2 regions of the Streptomyces sp. NBC_00377 genome follow, and region 2 is predicted to be linked to the other one. Evidence: riboswitches for the same ligand, from Rfam matches in the RefSeq annotation. Region 2 holds a riboswitch; the other holds the start of a gene.
What was found. A riboswitch is a leader RNA that binds a small molecule or an ion and turns the genes downstream of it on or off. The one in region 2 is predicted to bind glycine.

Region 1: it holds a riboswitch for glycine, as region 2 does, so the genes downstream of both, gcvT (glycine cleavage system aminomethyltransferase GcvT) here and gcvP (aminomethyl-transferring glycine dehydrogenase) in region 2, are expected to answer to the same signal.

Annotation. Positions count from the first base shown of each region.
Region 1 is NZ_CP107958.1:2,984,455-2,987,653, forward strand. Features, by position in the region: gene OHS71_RS13365 (enhanced serine sensitivity protein SseB) at 1-130, opposite strand, end outside; gene OHS71_RS13370 (AAA family ATPase) at 209-898, opposite strand; glycine riboswitch at 1,069-1,168, shown strand; glycine riboswitch at 1,169-1,286, shown strand; gene gcvT (glycine cleavage system aminomethyltransferase GcvT) at 1,368-2,525, shown strand; gene gcvH (glycine cleavage system protein GcvH) at 2,644-3,021, shown strand; gene glyA (serine hydroxymethyltransferase) at 3,036-3,199, shown strand, end outside.
Region 2 is NZ_CP107958.1:7,649,004-7,652,202, reverse strand. Features, by position in the region: gene gcvP (aminomethyl-transferring glycine dehydrogenase) at 1-1,810, opposite strand, end outside; glycine riboswitch at 1,993-2,089, opposite strand; gene OHS71_RS33995 (PRC-barrel domain-containing protein) at 2,202-2,573, shown strand; gene OHS71_RS33990 (nucleotidyltransferase domain-containing protein) at 2,579-3,040, opposite strand; gene OHS71_RS33985 (DNA polymerase IV) at 3,119-3,199, opposite strand, start outside.

The sequences.
Region 1 (3,199 bases), 4.7 Mb from region 2:
GCACGCCGAGGGAGACGGAGAGCACCTCCTCCAGCTCGTTGCCGGGCCACCCGCCGTGCGGATGGTGGTGCGCCTGCGCCGGAAAGTCCGCGGAGAAGTCCGCCGGGAAGTCCGTCGGGGGGAAATCCATCTGCCTACCGCCTGCTGAGAACCGCTCACTCTGGTGTGGCTGAAAGGCTAGCGGGTGCCGGGGGCGGCACCCGAGCCCTCAGCCGGTGAATCCGATGCGGCGCAGCACGTCGGCCGCTTCGCGGTCCAGCAGCACGGCCGAGCCGCAGCCCGCGGGCAGCCGTCCCTTCTCCACCGCGCGCACCAGCCGGGCGGCGGCGTGGCGGTGGCGCAGGAACGCGTACCGGGAGACGCCCCGACCGCGCTCGCGCTGTCCTTCCAGCGCCGTGTCCGTACCCACGTCGAGCAGCAGCAGATGCAGGGTGCCGCCGCGGCGGCGGGCCTCGCGGCCCAGCCAGTCCCGCACCCAGGTCTGGGTGCCGCAGTCGTGCACGACGACTCCCTCACCGCTGCGCAGGGCGCGGCGCAGTCCCGCGTAGTGGGCGAGGCGGACGAGGGGGCGGTAGAGGCCGTAGGGCAGGAAGCGCGGGGCGCGGGCGTCCCAGCGGTCCCTGGTGTCCTGGGAGTCGACGCGCAGGCCCCGGACCGTCCGCCGCATGAGCGTGGACTTGCCGCTGCCGGGCAGACCGGTCACGACGACCAGGTCCCGGGGACCGAAGACCAGGCCGTGCGGGCTGCGGCCGGCCCGCTCGCGCAGGTCGCGGACGACGGGCGCCTGCTGCGCGCCGGACGCCTCCCGGGCCGGGGCGCCGGGCTGTGCCGGCAGCGCGATCCCCGAACCGGTCGCGAATGCGGTGGACCTCGCCGTGCTCGTCCTGTTCACCGTGATCGTCCTCCCCTGGGGTCGGGTAACCCCTTCCCCATCGAGCGTAAAGAGAAGGTAATGCGCCGTGCCCGGCGTTTTGGTGCGCGTCTCGACACAGGCCGGTTACAGATGCGGCCTGCCGGGATCGGGGCGAGCCGTGCAATGATGGCCGCGCCAACTGCATACCGGCCGTTTGAATCCGCGCGGGAGAGTTCTCAGCAGCAGCTTCGCTGGGGCGCCGAAGGAGCAAGTCCCTCCCTTGAATCTCTCAGGCCCCGTTACCGCGCGGGCGAGGCACATCTGAAAAGCGGGCCGCTGACTCCAGTGGCTCCACCCAAGGTGCAAGTCATGGGCGATCCCGTCGCGGACCGTCATGGCGAACCTCTCAGGTTCCGATGACAGATGGGGAGGAACGACCTCGCCCTTCCCTGTGCCCGCGCGCCCCGCTTCGCTCGCACGGGGGGATCCCGTCGCCTTGGGAGACGAACGCCCGATGAGCAGCACCGACCCCGATTCCGTCCAGCGCGCCGAGCAGCGCCACACCGCCCTCGACGCCGTGCACCGTGCGCTCGGCGCGACGATGACCGACTTCGCCGGCTGGGACATGCCGCTGCGTTACGGCTCCGAGCGCGACGAGCACCAAGCCGTCCGCACCCGCGCCGGGCTTTTCGATCTCTCCCACATGGGCGAGATCACCGTCACCGGCCCGCAGGCCGCCGCCCTTCTCGACTTCGCCCTGGTGGGGAACATCGGGGCGGTCAAGCCCGGCCGCGCCCGCTACACGATGATCTGCCGGGCGGACGGCGGCATCCTGGACGACCTGATCGTCTACCGGCTGGCCGAGACCGAGGCCGGGTCCGCGCAGTACCTGGTGGTGGCCAACGCCTCCAACGCGCAGGTCGTGCTGGACGCCCTCGTGGAGCGGTCCGCGGGCTTCGACGCCGAGGTCCGCGACGACCGTGACGCCTACGCGCTGATCGCCGTGCAGGGCCCCGAGTCCCCCGGCATCCTCGCGGCCGTCACGGACGCCGACCTCGACGGCCTGAAGTACTACGCCGGTCTGCCCGGCACCGTCGCCGGCGTGCCCGCGCTCATCGCGCGCACCGGGTACACCGGCGAGGACGGCTTCGAGCTGTTCGTGCGGCCGGAGCACGCCGTCGAACTGTGGCAGGCGCTGACGAAGGCCGGCGAGGGCGTCGGCCTGGTCCCCTGCGGCCTGTCCTGCCGGGACACCCTGCGCCTGGAGGCCGGCATGCCGCTGTACGGGCACGAGCTGAGCACCTCCCTCACCCCCTTCGACGCGGGCCTCGGCCGGGTCGTGAAGTTCGACAAGGACGGCGACTTCGTCGGGCGTACGGCGCTGGAGGCGGCCGCCGACCGGGCCGCCGCCCTGCCCCCGCGCGTCCTCGTCGGCCTGGTCGCCGAGGGCCGCCGGGTCCCGCGCGCCGGGTACGCGGTCGTCGCAGGCGGCGAGGTGATCGGCGAGGTCACCTCCGGCGCCCCCTCCCCGACCCTCGGCAAGCCGATCGCGATGGCGTACGTCGACGCCGCCCACGCGGCGCCGGGGACCGCGGGCGTCGGCGTGGACATCCGGGGCAGCCACGAGCCGTACGAGGTCGTGGCGCTGCCGTTCTACAAGCGCCGCAAGTAGACACTGGGCGCGTCGACGCCCACCCGCGCGTGACCCTGCGCACAGTTCCGCTGTTCACGCGCGCTCCCAGCAGGTCCCCATTCACCAGCACTCCCCCGCGTACAGGAGAATTCAGGCCATGAGCAACCCCCAGCAGCTGCGCTACAGCAAGGAGCACGAGTGGCTGTCGGTCGCCGAGGACGGCGTCTCGACGGTCGGCATCACGGAGCACGCGGCCAACGCGCTCGGCGACGTGGTCTTCGTCCAGCTCCCGGAGGTCGGTGACACGGTGACCGCGGGCGAGACCTGCGGCGAGCTGGAGTCGACCAAGTCGGTCAGTGAGCTGTACGCACCGGTGACGGGCGAGATCGTCGAGGTCAACCAGGACGTCGTCGACGACCCGGCGCTGGTGAACTCCGCCCCCTTCGAGGGCGGATGGCTGTTCAAGGTACGCGCCGCGGGCGAGCAGGACGATCTGCTCAGCGCCGACGAGTACACCGCCTTCACCGCCGGCTGAGGAGTCGTAGACGCATGTCCGTACTGAACACGCCCCTGCACGAGCTCGACCCGGAGATCGCCGCCGCGGTCGACGCCGAGCTGAACCGCCAGCAGTCCACGCTCGAGATGATCGCCTCGGAGAACTTCGCTCCGCTCGCGGTGATGGAGGCGCAGGGCTCGGTCCTGACCAACAAGTA
Region 2 (3,199 bases):
AGGACGGGATGAGACACACGGTCCGCTGCTCGTCCCCGTTGCCCCGGTGGTACCCGCGGACGGCGAGCAGCCCGGCCAGCTCCCCCTGCGACCCGGCGTTCGGCTGGAGCGACACCTTGTCGTACCCGGTGACCTCGGCGAGCCGCTCCTCCAGCTCCCGGATGAGCGTCAGGTAGCCCTCGGCCTGCTCGGCCGGCGCGAAGGGGTGCAGCTGCCCGAACTCGGGCCAGGTGACCGGCTCCATCTCGGTGGTCGCGTTGAGCTTCATGGTGCAGGAGCCCAGCGGGATCATGCCCCGGTCGAGCGCGTAGTCCCGGTCGGCGAGCCTGCGCAGATAGCGGAGCATCGCGGTCTCGGACCGGTACTGGTGGAAGACCGGGTGCGTGAGGATCTCGTCGGACCGCAGCAGATCCCCGGGCAGGGCGTCCTCGGTCGCCTCGTCGAGCGACTCGATGTCGCCGTCCACCCCGAAGGCGGCCCAGACGGCGGCCACCTGGGCCCGCGCGGTCGTCTCGTCGCAGGCGATCGACACATGGTCGGCGTCGACGAGGTGCAGGTTGACCCCGCGCTCCCGCGCGGCGGCGACGACCTCTGCGGCCCTCGCGGGCACCCGCACGGTCAGTGTGTCGAAGTACGACCCGTGCACGGTTGCGACGCCGCCGGCCTCGAGCCCGGCGGCGAGGACCGAGGCGTACCGGTGCGTACGGCGGGCGATCGCCCGCAGCCCGTCGGGGCCGTGGTAGACGGCGTACATACCCGCCATGACCGCCAGCAGCACCTGCGCCGTGCAGATGTTGCTGGTGGCCTTCTCGCGCCGGATGTGCTGCTCACGCGTCTGCAGCGCGAGCCGGTAGGCCCGGTGCCCGTCGGCGTCCACGGACACGCCCACCAGGCGCCCGGGCAGGCTGCGCGCGAACTGCTCGCGGACGGCCAGGTAACCGGCGTGCGGCCCGCCGAAGCCCATCGGCACCCCGAACCGCTGCGTCGTACCGACCGCGATGTCCGCGCCCAGCTCACCCGGCGACTTCAGCAGCGTCAGCGCCAGCAGATCAGCGGCGACGGTGACGAGCGCGCCGAGCCCGTGCGCCTGGTCGACGATCGCCCTGAGATCGCGTACGGCACCGGAGGCGCCGGGGTACTGGACGAGCACACCGTTGATCTCCCGCGCGGCGATCTCCGCCGGGATCCCGTCGCTCAGGTCGGCGACCACGACCTCCACGCCCGTCGGCTCGGCGCGGGTCCGGATCACGGCGATGGTCTGCGGCAGCGCGTCCGCGTCGATGAGGAAGAGGCCCTTCTTGTTCTTCCCCATGCGCCGGGACAGCGCCATCGCCTCGGCGGCGGCCGTGCCCTCGTCGAGCAGCGAAGCCCCGGAGGTCGGCAGGCCGGTGAGGTCGGCGACCATGGTCTGGAAGTTCAGCAGCGCCTCGAGCCGGCCCTGGGAAATCTCCGGCTGGTACGGCGTGTAGGCCGTGTACCAGGCGGGGTTCTCCATGACGTTGCGCAGGATGACGGGCGGCGTGAACGTCCCGTGGTAGCCGAGTCCGATCATCGAGTCGAGGACCTGGTTGCGGTCCGCCAGCGAGCGCAGCTCGGCCAGCACCTCGGCTTCGGTCCTGGCGCCCGGCAGGTCCAGTGCGTCGGCGTTCTTGATGACATCCGGTACCGCGGCGGCCGTCAGCTCGTCGAGCGAGCCGTAGCCGACCTGCGCCAGCATCTTGGCCCGCGCCTCGTGGTCGGGCCCGATGTGCCGCTGTTCGAAGGGGATTCCCTGCTCGAGCTCGGCGAGCGGAATGCGATGGGGGGTCATTACGGAGGCCTCCTGGTCTGACACGACCTTCGAGGGTCACCACGGTGGGTACCCGGACGGCCTCCCCCTCTGTCATCTCAACCTGAGAGCTTCACCGGCCGCCCGAGAGCGTCCGGCTTTCACCGTCGGTGAGGGCGGGAGCCGTCGACGCCGTCGGCACCTGCCCTGCTTTCCAGAGTGACCTCGTCCGTGCGGTACGTGAGCCTGAGAGATTCCGGGGAGGATTTGCTCCTTCGGCGCCCTCCGATGATGTTCGGAGGACTCTCCCGCGCGGTGTCAGCAGCCGTTGTCAGACTACCAGCGGGGTCAATGAAGCTCGCTCGAGTGGCCGCTCGTCTCATTGTGCTCTTTTGTAGTGCTTACGGATGAGTCGCGATCAAGTGGAGGGCCCGTGCAGACCGACATCGATCCGCGCAACCTGATCGGCCGCAAGGCGTTCGACCGCACCGGCACCAAGATCGGCACCGTCGACGAGGTCTACCTCGACGACGCCACCGGCGTACCCGAATGGGCGGCCATACGCACCGGTCTGTTCTCCCGCGACGCCTTCGTCCCCCTGGAGCCCAGCCGACTGGTCGAGGGCACCCTGCACATCCCCTTCGACCGGGCCCTGATCAAGGACGCTCCCGATTTCGGCGTGGGCCGCCACCTCTCCCCGGAGCAGGAACTCCAGCTCTACCACCACTACGGTCTGGACACCGGTGCCCCTCCCCCGCTCCCCGATCGCGACTTCGGCCGGCTGGCCGGCACCGACGAGAGCTGACCTCCTCAGGCACAGGCCCGTACCAGCGCTCCGAGGAGCCCCGCGGGGTCGTACAGCGGCCGGGCTCCGTCCGTGACGACTCTTCGTGTGCCCGGGTCGAGAGGATCGGTCCGCGCCCAGTCGGAGGAACCGATACCCATCTCGATCTCCAGTCCGGAGGCGGTGACATGCCGCCACTCCGTGACGGCTCCCCATCCCCTGACCCGAAGCACCTCCCCCAAGGCCAGTTCGCGCAGCCATCCGTCGTCCTCGGCATACCGGGCAGGGGCCGTCGACAGCACCACGAGATCCACGTCCGAGTCGGGTCGCGCCGCCTCCCGCGCCCAGGACCCGACGAGAAGTACCCCCACCACATCGCTCCGGTTCGCGGCCCACCGAGTGACCCGGTCCATCACCCGTCGCGTCTCGGCGCCACGCTCCGGCGACACCTCTGCCGGGCCCGCGAACTCGTCTTCACGCAGTTCCATACCGCTCCTCGACCGTCACCGCCACGTCCCCTCACGCGACACCGCCACCATCCGGCTCACCCCACACCTCGAACCGCTTCACTCTGTGTAACTGATCCGTTCCGCGGAGAGTTCCCGCGCCGACGACTCCGACTCGGGAAGGGGACCGGCATCGGAAAC